DNA from 4 places in the Acidovorax sp. ST3 genome. Region 1 is predicted to be linked to each of the others. Evidence: predicted binding sites of a transcription regulator. Region 1 holds the regulator's gene; each other region holds the start of a gene.

What was found. Region 1 encodes FNR, which switches genes on or off when oxygen is low (the NO sensors DNR and NnrR bind a similar motif). Its sites were predicted from a motif close to TTGATNNNNATCAA; they were not measured.
Region 2: a site for FNR is predicted at 1,295-1,308, ahead of DNK89_RS14085 (cation-translocating P-type ATPase). Genes of this name have one in related genera too.
Region 3: a site for FNR is predicted at 1,872-1,885, ahead of cyoA (ubiquinol oxidase subunit II). Genes of this name have one in related genera too.
Region 4: a site for FNR is predicted at 1,050-1,063, ahead of DNK89_RS05995 (MBL fold metallo-hydrolase RNA specificity domain-containing protein). Genes of this name have one in related genera too.

What each region holds. Positions count from the first base shown of each region.
Region 1 is NZ_QKVP01000005.1:264,146-267,583, reverse strand. It holds gene hemN (oxygen-independent coproporphyrinogen III oxidase) at 1-1,057, opposite strand, end outside; gene fnr (fumarate/nitrate reduction transcriptional regulator Fnr) at 1,247-1,969, shown strand; gene DNK89_RS17385 (hypothetical protein) at 2,069-2,362, opposite strand; gene DNK89_RS17380 (FixH family protein) at 2,419-2,697, opposite strand; gene ccoG (cytochrome c oxidase accessory protein CcoG) at 2,762-3,438, opposite strand, start outside.
Region 2 is NZ_QKVP01000004.1:300,337-303,774, reverse strand. It holds gene DNK89_RS14100 (TetR/AcrR family transcriptional regulator) at 1-355, shown strand, start outside; gene cueR (Cu(I)-responsive transcriptional regulator) at 421-939, opposite strand; gene DNK89_RS14090 (heavy-metal-associated domain-containing protein) at 976-1,182, opposite strand; gene DNK89_RS14085 (cation-translocating P-type ATPase) at 1,350-3,438, shown strand, end outside.
Region 3 is NZ_QKVP01000005.1:70,958-74,395, forward strand. It holds gene cyoB (cytochrome o ubiquinol oxidase subunit I) at 1-712, opposite strand, end outside; gene cyoA (ubiquinol oxidase subunit II) at 721-1,779, opposite strand; gene DNK89_RS16450 (MFS transporter) at 2,041-3,381, shown strand.
Region 4 is NZ_QKVP01000002.1:225,414-228,851, forward strand. It holds gene DNK89_RS05990 (lytic transglycosylase domain-containing protein) at 1-811, opposite strand, end outside; gene DNK89_RS05995 (MBL fold metallo-hydrolase RNA specificity domain-containing protein) at 1,173-2,537, shown strand; gene DNK89_RS06000 (LysR family transcriptional regulator) at 2,674-3,438, shown strand, end outside.

The DNA of each region.
Region 1 (3,438 bases):
GAAAGTCGTAGTACTCATCCAGCGTCTTGGAGTTCTGGCTGTAGGTTGCCCCCACACGGCCAATGGCCGATACGCCCAGACCGATCAAATCGCAGTCCGGCTGCGTGCTGTAGCCCTGGAAGTTGCGGTGCAGGCGCCCCTGGCGCTTGGCCACGGCAAGGGCGTCGGTGGGCAGCGCAAAGTGGTCCATGCCCACGTACGCGTATCCAGCATCCATGAAGGCATCGAGCGAGCGCGACAACATGGAGAGCTTGCTCGCGCCCGTGGGCAACTCCGCAGAGATGATGCGGCGCTGTGGCTTGAAACGCTCTGGCAGGTGCGCGTAAGCATACAGCGCGATGCGGTCAGGCCGCAGTTGCGCCACCTGGGCCAGCGTGCGGTCAAAAGACTCGGGCGTCTGGCGCGGCAGGCCGTAGATCAAATCCACATTCACCGAGTCAAAGCCCAACGAACGCGCAGACTCCACCAGCGCAAACACCTGTTCGGCGGGCTGGATGCGGTGCACAGCCTTCTGCACTTCGGCATCAAAGTCCTGCACGCCAAAACTCAGCCGGTTAAAACCCAGCTCAGCCAACAGTGCAAGACGCTCTGCATTGACGGTGCGAGGGTCCACCTCGATGGAGTATTCCCCCCCAGGCGCCAGCGTGAAGCTGCGCTTGAGCATGGCCATCAGCTCTCGCAGGCCCGCATCGGAGAGGAAGGTGGGCGTGCCTCCACCCAGGTGCAGTTGACTCACCACCTGTCCCACGCCACAGTGCGCGGTGTGCAGGTCGATCTCGCGGCTCAGGTAGCGCAAGTAGACCTCGGCGCGGTCATGGTGCTTGGTGATGATCTTGTTGCAGGCGCAGTAGTAGCACAGGGATTCGCAAAACGGGATGTGCACGTACAGGGACAGCGGCATGGCCTTGGCCAGCGTGCCCGAGCGGCGCTGTTGCAGCGCCAGCACGTAGTCTTCCTGACCAAACGCCTCCACGAAACGGTCGGCCGTTGGATAGGATGTATAGCGGGGCCCTGGCACGTCAAAGCGGCGCAGAAGGTCTGGCGAAACAGCAGTCATGGGGAAATTTCCTTGCGTACACCTTGACTGTGCCGTAGGCTCTGGGACATGTCCTTGACCTGCATCAAGTGAACCCGCAAGCGATACGGCGACAATTTGATGAAGGTCAGCCGCTTGCCCGCGCCCTGTATTCAGGTTCGTGTACGGCAAGCGCGATATGCTTGACCGCTAACCCAAGCCCATGTGTCTATGAACCCGCTCACCATCAAAGTCGCCTGCTCCAACTGCAACCTCCGCGAGCTGTGCATGCCCGTGGGCTTGAACGAAGAGCAACTGCAGCGCATTGACGAGGTCGTTGCTGTCCGCCGCAAGGTCAAGCGCGGCGGCACGCTGTTTCGCAATGGCGAGTCCTTCACGTCCCTGTATGCCATCCGCACCGGTTTTTTCAAGACCTGCGTGGCCACCGAAGACGGTCGCGACCAAGTCACAGGTTTTCAGATGGCGGGGGAGATCATCGGGCTGGACGGCATCGTGAACGACCACCATACCTGTGACGCGGTGGCCCTTGAGGATGCCGAGGTCTGCGTCATGCCTTTCGACCGCATCGAAGAACTTTCCCGCGAAGTCACGGCCCTGCAGCACCACGTGCACAAGATCATGAGCCGCGAGATCGTGCGCGAACATGGTGTGATGCTGCTGCTGGGCAGCATGCGTGCCGAGGAGCGGCTGGCGGCCTTCTTGCTCAACCTGGTGCAGCGCCTGCATGCACGGGGCTTCTCGCAATCAGAACTGGTGCTGCGCATGACGCGCGAAGAGATCGGCAGCTACCTGGGCCTCAAACTTGAAACAGTGAGCCGCACCTTCTCTAAATTTGTGGAAGAAGGCATCGTGGAGGTCAAACAGCGCCATGTGCGCATCCTTGACACCGATGCCCTGCGACGCATTGTGAACAGCCAGCAGACCTGCCACTGATTACGGTCCCTCCTAGGCTGAGGGTTGGGCCCATACAAAATCCGCCTGTCTCTTCTAAAACGGCATGCACCGCATGCCTGCATCAACTGGCGAAAAGACTCAGGAGCAAGATGATGTCTTGCGGCAATCGTCAGGCCGCTCCCCGTCGGGCACGGGACAGCGGTTGACCTCAAACGGTGACATGGACAGCAGCGTGGTCAACGCGCTGGTGGCCATGGTGATGGCCCAGAACACAAAAAATGCGAGGGTGTACACCCCCTGCCGCGACAGCGCCAGAGGCTGCCCGAACCAATGCAGGTCCTGGGGGTCCACCATGGCAAAAACCAGCATCTCCAGCACACCCGCCATCAAAAAGGCGGGCCATGCAATCCACATCAGGCGTTGCGTCCACATATCGGTTCTGTCTCCTGGTGCTGCCGGGGTCGCCCGGGTGCGCGACCCTGGGGTTTTCAGCGTGGTTGGTCCTGCACGGGGGTGGCCGCGTGGTTGCGGGCCTTGAGGGCCGGCGCCAGACTCTTTTCCGGCGCCACCAGTGTCTTGTTGATTTCGATGCCCTGGCGGTAGTAGTCCTCCGCCACCACGGGGTCGGGCCGCGAAATCGCCAGCCACAGCGTCACAAAGCCCGCCACGATCACGATCAGAGGCCCGGCAATCACCAGCCACACATGGCCAAACTTCCACCAGGGTACGGTTGCCGCCGGGGTTGCAATGGCAGGGTTTGAAGACATGGTGCTTTACTCCTCAACAATATCGGTCAAAGTGCGGCCCCGAAGGGCCCCACCGGAATACCGCTCAACGCGGTACAAGGAACACGGATTTTTCCGTCACATGAGCCGCTGCTCCTACGGCCTGCACATCAAACTGAACGGCATGTGACCCGGGCGTGGCGGAACCATAAGGAATCTGCAACCGCACGGCCACCCAGCGAGACTCTGCCGCGCCAATGTCCACTTCAGCCTCGGAAGCCACTTCGAGCCTATCCAGGCCCCGCGCGCTGATGCGATAACGCTGCTCGCCCTCGGTGGCATTCATGATCTGCAGCCGGTAAATGTTCTCCAGCTTGCCACCTGCCACGATGCGCGAGAGCGCAGCGCGGTCCCGCACCACATCCACCTTTAGCGGCGTGCGCACCACCAGGCTGGCCAACATGGCCACGCAGAGGGTGACCAGCACGGCGCTGTAAATCAGCACGCGGGGACGCAGCACGCGGCGCAACATCTGCGACTGCGTCCAGTGCTTGGCCACGCCGTTCTGGGTCGAATAGCGGATGAGCCCACGCGGGTACTGCATCTTGTCCATCACGGTGTTGCAGGCGTCCACGCACAGGCCACAGCCGATGCATTCGTACTGCAAGCCCTTGCGGATGTCGATGCCTACCGGACAGACTTGCACACAGAGCGAGCAGTCAATGCAATCGCCCAGCCCCTGGGCTTTGTAGTCGATGCTCTTCTTGCGCGGACCACGCTGCT
Region 2 (3,438 bases), on a different contig from region 1:
CCCCGAAAGCCGCAAGGAGCTGCGCCGCCTCAAGTCCGCCATCGACCAGGAGTTCCGCCGCCTCGTGGCCGAGGGTGTGGCCGAGGGATCGCTGCAGCCCTGCGACCCGAAGATGACGGCCTTTGTGATTGCCGGAGCGCTCAGCTGGATCGGCCGCTGGTACCAGCCCGATGGCGAATACACGCCCGAGCAGGTGGCGCAGCAGTGCATTGCGACGCTGTGTGAGGGGGTGCTGCGGCGGCCTGGGCAGACTCCGGTGTCAACCGCCGAGGCGGGGACTGCACCGGCGCTGCCAGCACGCCGAAAGGCCGCCGTTGGCAAAGCCAAACCCCCTGCGCGGTCGGCGGGCGCCTGAAGGGCTTGGCAGCGCAGGTTTCAAGCAAAAACTGCTCCAAGCGCTAGTGGAATATGCGCAAACAGCTATTGATTTGGTAGTGTTTTGCGCAAGGCCCGGGGGGCGTGTTGTTCTGCCTGCCCGGAGGCCAGATCGTCCAGGATGGGGCAGTCCGGCCGGTCGTTGCCCTGGCAGCAGGACACCAGCGTTTGCAGGCTGCGCTGCATGGCCTGCATCTGGGCGATGCGTTCGCTCAGGTCGTCAATATGCTGCTGCGCGATGCGCTTGACCTGGCTGCTGGCGCGGCTGCGGTCGTGCCACAGGCCCAGCAGTTCGGCGATTTCTTCCATCGAAAAGCCCAGGTCGCGGCTGCGGCGGATGAAGTGCAGGGCGTGCACGTCGGCCTCGGTGTACTGGCGGTAGCCGCTGTCGGTGCGCGCCACGCCGTTGATGAGGCCCAGCGATTCGTAGTGCCGCACCATGCGCGCCGAGATGCCTGCGCGCTTGGCAGCGACGCCGATGGGCACAGGCCAGGCGATGGGGCGGGGTGCTGCGGCCTTGGCGCGCGTGGTCGGCGCGGCATCTGGGGAATGGGGCGTGGTCATGGTGTGGCCCTCGCTGGGTGCGTGGTGGCGTGGCGCTCAGGCCGCGACGGTGTAGCCTTCTTCGGCAATGGCGGCGGCCAGGGCCTCGCGGGGGGCGGTGCTGTCCACGTCCACCTTGCCGCTGGCGCGGTCGATGCGCACCTGGGCGTCGGGATCTATCTGCTGCACGGCCTGGGTGACGGCGCGTTCGCAGTGGCCGCAGGTCATGCCCTGCACTTGGAAAGTCGTGGTGGTGGTTGCCATGGGGTGTCCTTGTTGGGTTTGGAAATGTGGCCGTGGATGCGACCGAAGCGAATGTTGAAGCTTGACATCGTGGCAGAGTCAAACACCGCTCAAGACACTCATGATGTGAGGGTTGATCAATATCAATGCTTGACCTTGCCATCACGTCAAGGATCAGCATCCCGGCCATGAACACCATCACCACCCCCCTCAACACCGCGCCCGGGTCTGTGCACTCGCTGGACCTGGGCATTTCTGGCATGACCTGCGCAAGCTGCGTGGGCCGCGTGGAGCGCGCGCTGCGCAAGGTGCCGGGCGTGCAGGAGGCCTCGGTCAATCTGGCGACCGAGTCTGCGCGCATTGCCTTTGTCACGCAGGTAGGCGCTGACGCCGCGGCCATGGAGGCGGTCCTGCGCCGCGCGGTGCGCAATGCGGGCTACGAGCCGCGTGCGGCGGGGCAGGAGGACGCGCCTGAGGACTTGTCACCCTGGGCGGGCTTCATGCCCGTGGGCATTGGCCTGCTGCTGTCGGCGCCGCTGGTGCTGCCCATGATCGGTGACCTGCTCGGCCAGCACTGGATGCTGCCCGCCTGGGTGCAGTTTGTGCTGGCCACGCCGGTGCAGTTCATCCTGGGGGCACGGTTTTACAAGGCGGGCTGGCATGCGGCCAAGGCGCTGAGCGGCAACATGGACTTGCTGGTGGCGCTGGGCACCAGCGCGGGTTGGGGCCTGTCGATGTGGCTGTGGCTCACGGCGCCCACGGACCACCCGGGGCATGTGCCGCACCTGTACTTCGAGGCGTCGGCCGTGGTGGTCACGCTGGTGCTGCTGGGCAAGTGGCTGGAGGCGCGCGCCAAGCGCCAGACCACGGCGGCCATCCGTGCGCTGCATGCGCTGCGGCCCGATGTGGTGCATTTGCTCACCAAGCAGGGCGAGGTGGATGTACCCGTGTCCGAGGTGCTGGTGGGCGACCAATTGGTCGTGCGGCCTGGCGAGCGCATCCCCGTGGATGGCACGGTGCACGAGGGCCACACGCAGGTGGACGAATCCATGCTGACCGGTGAGCCCCTGCCGGTGGCGCGCGACGTGGGCGCGGCGCTGACGGGTGGCTCGATCAACGGCGATGGCCGCATCGTGATGGCGGTGACGGCCGTGGGTGCCGAGACGGTGCTGGCCCAGATCATCCGGCTGGTGGAAGACGCGCAGGCGGCCAAGGCGCCCATCCAGCGGTTGGTGGACCAGGTGTCGGCCATTTTTGTGCCGGTGGTGCTGGTGGTGGCGCTGGTGACCCTGGCGGGCTGGCTGGCCATGGGTGCGGGGTTGGAGGCGGCGCTGATCCACGCCGTGGCCGTGATGGTGATTGCCTGCCCCTGTGCGCTGGGGCTGGCCACGCCCGCGGCCATCATGGCGGGCACGGGCGTGGCGGCCAAACACGGCATCCTGATCAAGGACGTGCAGGCGCTGGAGCTGGCGCACAAGGTGGACACGGTGGCCTTTGACAAGACCGGCACGCTGACCGTGGGCCAGCCCCGGCTCACGGCGTTTGAGGTGGTGCCTGGCCTGGATGACAGCGCGGTGATGGCGGCGGTGGCCGCTGTGCAAAGTGGCAGTGAACACCCGCTGGCGCGCGCGGTAGTGGCGGCTGCGGGCGAGCGGCAGATCAACGTGGCCACCGCGCAGGATGTGCGCGCCGTGCCCGGGCGCGGCACCGAGGGCGAGGTGGACGGCGAGAGCTACTTGGTGGGCAGCCTGCGCTGGATGCAGGAGCTGGGGGTGGGCCTGGGCCCGCTGTCAGACCGCGCGGAGGCGTTGCAGCGCGAAGGCGCCACGGTGTCCGCCGTGGCCCAGCGGGTCACGGAAGGGTTGGCGCTGCGGGCATTGATGGCCTTTGGCGACGAGCCCAAGCCGGGCGCGCGCGAGGCGCTGGCGGCGCTCAAGGCGCGCGGCATTCGCACCGTGATGGTGTCGGGCGACAACCGGGGCGCGGCCGAGGCCATGGCGCGTCGACTGGGGCTGGACCCGGCCGCGGGCGAGGTGATGGCCGAGGTGTTGCCGGGCGACAAGGCGGCCAAGGTGGCTGCGTTGCAACAGGGCACCGATGGCAAGCACCATCATGTGGCGATGGTGGGCGACGGCGTTAACGATGCCCCCGCGCTGGCGGCGGCCGATGTGGGCATGGCCATGGGCAACGGGACTGATGTGGCCATGCACGCAGCGGGCATTACGCTGATGCGCGGCGACCCGATGCTGGTGGCGGCGGCGCTGGATATTTCGCACC
Region 3 (3,438 bases), 190 kb from region 1:
ATACGGGCATCTTCATCAGGCTCATGCCCGGCGCGCGCATCTTGATGATGGTCACGATCAGGTTGATGCCCGAGAGCGTCGTACCCACCCCGGCAATCTGCAGCGCCCAGATGTAGTAGTCCAGACCGGTGCTGGGGCTCTGCGCCCCCAGGTTGGACAGCGCCAGCCAGCCGGACGTGGAGAACTCGCCCAGGAACAACGACACCATCACCAGCACGGCGCCGGCCGTTGTCATCCAGAAGCTGAAGTTGTTCAGGAACGGGAAGGACACGTCGCGCGCGCCGATCTGCAGCGGCACCAGGTAGTTCATCAGCCCGGTGACCAGCGGCATCGCCACGAAGAAGATCATGATCACGCCGTGGGCGGTGAAGATCTGGTCGTAGTGGTGCGGCGGCAGGTAGCCCATGTTGTCGCCAAAGGCCATGGCCTGCTGCAGGCGCATCATCACCGCGTCGGCAAAGCCGCGCAGCAGCATCACCAGGCCCAGGATCATGTACATGATGCCGATGCGCTTGTGGTCAATGCTGCAGAGCCAGTCGCGCCACAGGGGGCCCCACAGGCGGAATTTGGTGATACCCGCCATGACGACGAGGCCGCCCAGGACCACGGCAATGAAGGTCCACAACACAATGGGCTCGTGCGCCATGGGCACGGCGTCCCAGCTCAGGCGGCCCAGCGCCCAGTGGGATGGAGAAAGGGTTTCGGAGGTCATAGGGAAGCTCATTGACGGATGCTGGCGCCGGATGCGGAGGCCGGTGCGTTGCGGGATTCGAGTGCGGCCACCACCTGGGCGGCGTTTTGCACGGTGCAGACGTCCTGGGGCAGGTTCAGCCCCATGGCGCGCACATAGGCGTCGCCGCCCTGGGCATCAATTGCCATCATGTGGTGCATGCACATCTTTCCGTCTTCGACGCAGCGGTTGAGCACCTTGTCGTACAGGCCTTCTTCCACCGAGGCGAAGCGCTGCACCGGGTCGCGCTCGCTGGGCTTGACGAGGTTCAGGTAGGTGCCCTTGTCGAGCGGCTTGCCTTCGGTCTTGGCTTTCTGCACCCACTGGGCAAAGTCTTCATTGCTCAGGCCATGGAACTTGAACGTCATGCCCGAGAAGCCCGCGCCGCTGTAGTGCGACGACATGCCCTTGAACACGCCAGGCTTGTTGATCACCGCGTTCAGCTCGGTCTGCATGCCGGGCATGGCGTAGATCATGCCGGCCAGGTCGGGCACGTAAAACGCGTTCATGGTGGACGTGGCCGTCAGCTTGAACAGGATGGGGCGGTCCACCGGGGCGGCCACTTCATTGACGGTGGCGATGCCTTGCTCGGGGTAGAAGAACAGCCATTTCCAGTCCATGGCCACCACCTGCACTTCGAGCGGCTTCACATCGGCGGGCACGGCGCGCTGCGCGTCGATGCGGTCGAGAGGCCGGTAGGGGTCCAGCTTGTGGGTGCCGATCCAGGTGATGGCGCCCAGCGCAATGATGATCAGCAGCGGCACCGTCCAGATCACCAACTCCAGCGTGGTGGAGTGGTGCCATTCCGGGTCGTACTCTGCCTCGGTGTTGCCCTGGCGGTATTTCCAGGCAAACAGCAGGGTGAGCGCGATCACGGGCACGATGATGATCAGCATCAGCAGCGTGGCTGTGATGACCATCTGGCCCTGCTGGGCAGCGACGTCACCGGCCGGGTTGAGCACGACAGCCTTGCTGCAGCCTGCCAGGCTGCCCAGCGCTGTCAGGGCGAGCAGCCAGGTGGGCCCACGAAGTTGGGGAAGTTTGAGCATGTGAAGAGCGCGATCAATGCGTTTCAGGGTAAACGCGGATAACGGGATGTGTGCGAATGTACTAGCGCTAGCTTTTTTGTCGATTGGACATTTTGTCCAAGGTCAAACGCGCAGGCTGTTTTTGCACCAATGTGGTGCATTCGAGGGCTTTGAAGGACATTTCCTGCAGCCGGCATAGTGAAACCGCACTTGTGGCTCACAGAAGTTGCGTGTAGAACGGAACGGTCTGAGTTAGCTACACAACGTCAAGGAGCCATGTTCATGAGCAGCCCCGCCACTGCCACTTACCCTGCGGCCGGTTTTCACGAAAGCGCCGCCTCTCTCTCGCGGGCTGATACGCATGAGGACGTCACCCCCAGCGAAATCGCTGTGGGCGTGATCATCGGACGCTCGTCCGAGTATTTCGACTTCTTCGTTTTCGGGATCGCCTGCGTTCTTGTCTTCCCATCCTTCTTGTTTCCCTTTATGTCTCGCCTGGACGGTACGCTGATGGCCTTTGCGCTGCTGGCCGTTGCGTTCGTGGTGCGCCCGGTGGGTACCGCCATCTCCATGGCCATCCAGCGGCGCTGGGGGCGGGGCACCAAGCTGACCATTGCGCTGTTCATGCTGGGCGTCTGCACCGTGGGCATGGCGTTTTTGCCGGGCTACAAGGATGCGGGCACCGCCGCCATCGTGGCCTTGCTGATCCTGCGTGTGGGCCAAGGGCTCGCACTGGGCGGGTCGTGGGACGGCCTGCCGTCGCTGCTGGCCATGTCGGCCCCCAAGGAGCGCCGGGGCTGGTACGCCATGATCGGCCAGTTGGGCGCACCGCTGGGCTTTGTGCTGGCTGCTGGCCTGTTTGCCTACCTGTACAGCAGCCTCACGGTGCAGGAGTTTCTGGCCTGGGGCTGGCGCTATCCGTTTTTTGTGGCCTTTGCGGTGAACGTGGTGGCCCTGTTTGCGCGTCTGCGCCTGGTGGTGGGGCAGTCGTACTCTGAACTGCTCAAGGAGCGTGAGTTGCAGCCGGTGCCGGTGAGCCGCGTCATGCGCGACGAAGGCAGCAACGTGCTGCTGGGGGCTTTTGCTGCACTGGCCAGCTTTGCGCTGTTCCATCTGGTCACTGTGTTCCCGCTGTCGTGGATCACCCTGTACTCCGAGCAGCCCGTGACCCAGATCCTGGGCGTGCAGATCGTCGGCGCGTTCCTCGCGGCGGGCGCCATCATGGTGTCCGGCTGGCTGTCAGACCACCTGGGCCGCCGCAAGCTGCTGGGCGGCATGGCCGTGTTGATCGGGGTATTCAGCTTCATGGCGCCGGTGTTGCTCAACACTGGTGAAGTGGGCAGCACCATGTTCCTGCTGCTGGGCTTTGTGCTGCTGGGCCTGTCGTACGGCCAGGCATCGGGCACCGTCACAGCCAATTTCTCGCCCCAGTACCGCTACACCGGTGCGGCCCTGTCGGCCGACCTTGCGTGGATCATCGGCGCAGCGTTTGCACCGCTGGTGGCTCTGTATCTGTCGTCGCAGTTCGGTTTGCTGGCGGTGACGGTGTACCTGCTGTCGGGCGTGGCCTGCACGCTGGGTGCACTGAACCTGAACCGCCGCATGGAGCGACGCGACCGCTGATGCACAACGGTGGTTTGCTATTGAATGTATAGCGTGCGGAGCATGTTCCACTAGCGC
Region 4 (3,438 bases), on a different contig from region 1:
CGGGCGGTTTTTTCATGCGTGTTGCAGGCGGCAGAGCCAACCCTGTGGCCTTGCCAGGCCGCTCGTGCAGAGGCGCGCGGTAGAAGCCCAGAATGCGGCGCACGTACTCGCGCGTCTCGCCGTAGGGCGGCACGCCGCCATGGCGCTCCACTGCTTTTTCGCCCGCGTTGTAGGCGGCCGAGGCCAGCGCCACATCCCCCCCAAAACGGTCCAGCAGCCACCGCAGGTAGGTCAGCCCGCCACGCACGTTCTGCTCAGGGTTCCACACGTCGCGCACGCCAAAGCGCTCTGCGGTCTCGGGGATCAGTTGCATCAGCCCCTGCGCATTCTTGGACGACAGCGCCCGGGCCTGGAAGTTGGACTCCGACCGCACGATGGCCAGCGCCAGTCGCGGGTCCACTTCGAAGCGGGGGGCTAGCCGCTGCACCAGCTCAGCATGGCGGCGCTTGTCGTCGGGCAGGTTGCTGACGTAGCGGTCCACCACATCGTGGGGTACGACCTCCTGGGCAGAATCGCGCACCCCCAGCCGAGGCGCCTCGCCCGTGGTCAAGCAGTCCGGCAGACGGTCGCCTGGCACAAGGCCTTCGGCCAAGCTGCGCGCCTTTTCGTGCCCACGCTGCGCGGCCAAAGCCAGCAAAGTGGCGGCGGCCACCGGATCAGGCACTACATCGCGCCCCTGCATCAGCAGGCGGCCCAATCGGTATTGCGCCTCCACGCTGCCATAGCGCGCCGCTTCGCAGTACCGCTGCGCTGCGCGGTGCGGCTGGCGACGCGCTTCGGCCGCGTAGCCCTCTTCCAGCCAGCGCGACAAAACGGGCGCCTCATCAGCCCACTCTGGCGGTTCATCCGGGGCCTGCGCTCGCGCGCCCGCTCCACAGGACAGCAAAACCGCTGCCAACAAGGCGCCATGTGCGTGACAGGAAAATCTGGGTTCCATACCTCAACCTTTTTGGATGAAGGTCCCGCCAAACGGGGCATCAGGAGTTGGGCTCCCCACTGTAGTACCGCCAAAGGATCTGCAACAGAAAAACATTGCCAGCGGGATTTTCTTGATCTGAGGCAAGAATCCGCCCGCTAGCCGCCGCCCCCCGGACCACCTGCGCAGTAGCATGAAAGCCCGCACGGCGGCTCTGGGGCCGCATTCCGTTACACAAGGAACAAGAGGCATCGGCATGAACGTCAACATCACCTTCCTGGGCGGCTCCGGCACTGTCACCGGTTCCAAGTACCTGGTGCACTACAACGGCAAAAGCCTGCTGGTCGATTGCGGTCTTTTCCAGGGCTACAAGCAACTGCGCCTGCGCAACTGGCAGCCCCTGCCTGTCACGCCACACCAGATCGACGCCGTGTTGCTGACCCACGCCCACCTGGACCACAGCGGCTACCTGCCCTTGCTGGCGCGCGACGGCTATACCCACGCCATCCATTGCACGCCGGGCACGCGCGACCTGTGCACCATCCTGCTGCCTGACAGCGGGCACCTGCAGGAAGAAGACGCCGCCTTCCTCAACCGCCACCAGCTCAGCAGCCACAGCCCCGCCCTGCCCCTGTATACCCGGCTGGATGCACTGCACTGCCTCAAGCAGTTCCAGATCCATCCGTTCCACAAAGCCTTCGAGCCCTTGCCCGGCTGGCGCGTGACCTTTTCGCCTGCGGGCCACATCCTGGGGGCGGCCAGCGTGCTGCTGGAGGTGGGAGGCAGGCGCATCCTGTTCTCCGGCGACCTGGGTCGGCCGGACGACTTGCTGATGAACCCACCAGACGCCTCGCCACAGGCGGACACGGTGCTCATCGAATCCACCTACGGCGACCGCGAGCACCCGCCTGAGGGCCTGCTCGACGAACTGGGCCCCGCCCTGCAGCGCCTGGCTGCACGCGGGGGTATCGCCGTGGTGCCCGTGTTCGCCGTGGGCCGCGCACAGGTCGTGCTGCACGCCATCGGGTTGCTGAAGGCACAGGGCGTGGTACCCGCATCGCTCAAAGTGTTCCTGGACAGCCCCATGGCTGTGAGCACCACGGGGCTGTTCCAGCACCACATGCAGGAACACCGCCTGAGCGGGCGCGAAGTGCAGGCGCTGGAACATGGCGCCACCATGGTCCAGACGACGGAACAATCCAAAGGCTTGGCCCGGCTGCATGGGCCCATGGTCATTCTGTCGGCCAGCGGCATGGCCACCGGGGGCCGCGTACTGCACCACTTGGCGCTGCACGCGGGCGACCACCGCAACATGATCATCCTGACCGGGCACCAGGCGCCGGGCACGCGCGGCGCCCGCCTGGCCGAGGGCGAGAAAAACATCCGCATCCACGGCCAGGACGTGGCTGTTCGAGCCGAAGTGGTCAAGCTGTCTTCCGCATCGGCCCATGCGGACGGCAACCAGCTCATCGCCTGGCTGCGCAGCATGGGCCACGCGCCCGACCAGGTGTATGTGGTGCATGGCGAAATGGATGCTGCCGACCGGTTGCGCCAGCGCATTGAGCACGAACTGCGTTGGCGGGCCTCGGTGCCCGAACACGGCAGCACCTGCGCGGCCTGAGCCTCGGTGTCGTTCTGTGCGCCAGGAGAGCAGTTCTAGCGCAGAACGGCATCGCGGCCATCGCGTATCGCGATGACAAACTATCAACAATGGGGAGAAAATATGAAACCTTCTCTTTTTGAGAAGTCAAAACCCCATGAAAAGCTCCGAGCGCAGTTTTGCGCGCCGTATTGACCTCACCTCGCTGCAATTGTTTGTGGCTGTGTGCGAGCTCGGCAGTATCGGCCGTGCGGCCGAGCGCGAATTCATCGCGGCGTCGGCCGTGAGCAAGCGCCTGTCGGATCTGGAAACGGCCGTGGACACGGCCCTGCTCTACCGCCACAGCCGGGGCGTGACGCTCACGCCCGCTGGCGAGAGCCTCCTGCACCATGCGCGCACCGTGCTGTTCGGCCTGGAGCGCATGCAGGGCGAGCTGAGCGAATACGCCGACGGCGTGCGCGGCCATGTCCGCATGCACGCCAACATTTCGGCCATCTTCCAGTTTCTACCAGAAGACCTGGGCGCCTTCGCGCGCGAGCACAGCCAGATCAAGATCGATCTGCAGGAGCATCTCTCCAGCGACGTGCTGCACGCGGTGCAAGAAGGCGCCGCCGACCTGGGCATTTGCAACGTCGGCATGGCGAACAGTGGCGGTGCCCTGGCGCTGCAATCCCGCCCCTACCGCGCTGACAATCTGGTGCTGGTTGTGCCCCGAGCGCATGAATTGTCTGCGCTGGATGCTATTAATTTTGAAGAAGTCCTGGACTGGGACATCGTGGGCTTGCACGCCAACAGCAGCATCAGCCTGGCCATGCGCGCAGCCGCAGCCGCTGCCGGGCGCCCGCTGCGCCAACGCATCCAGGTCACGGGGCTCGATGCCATGTGCCGCATGATCGACAACGGCCTGGGCGTGGGCCTGCTG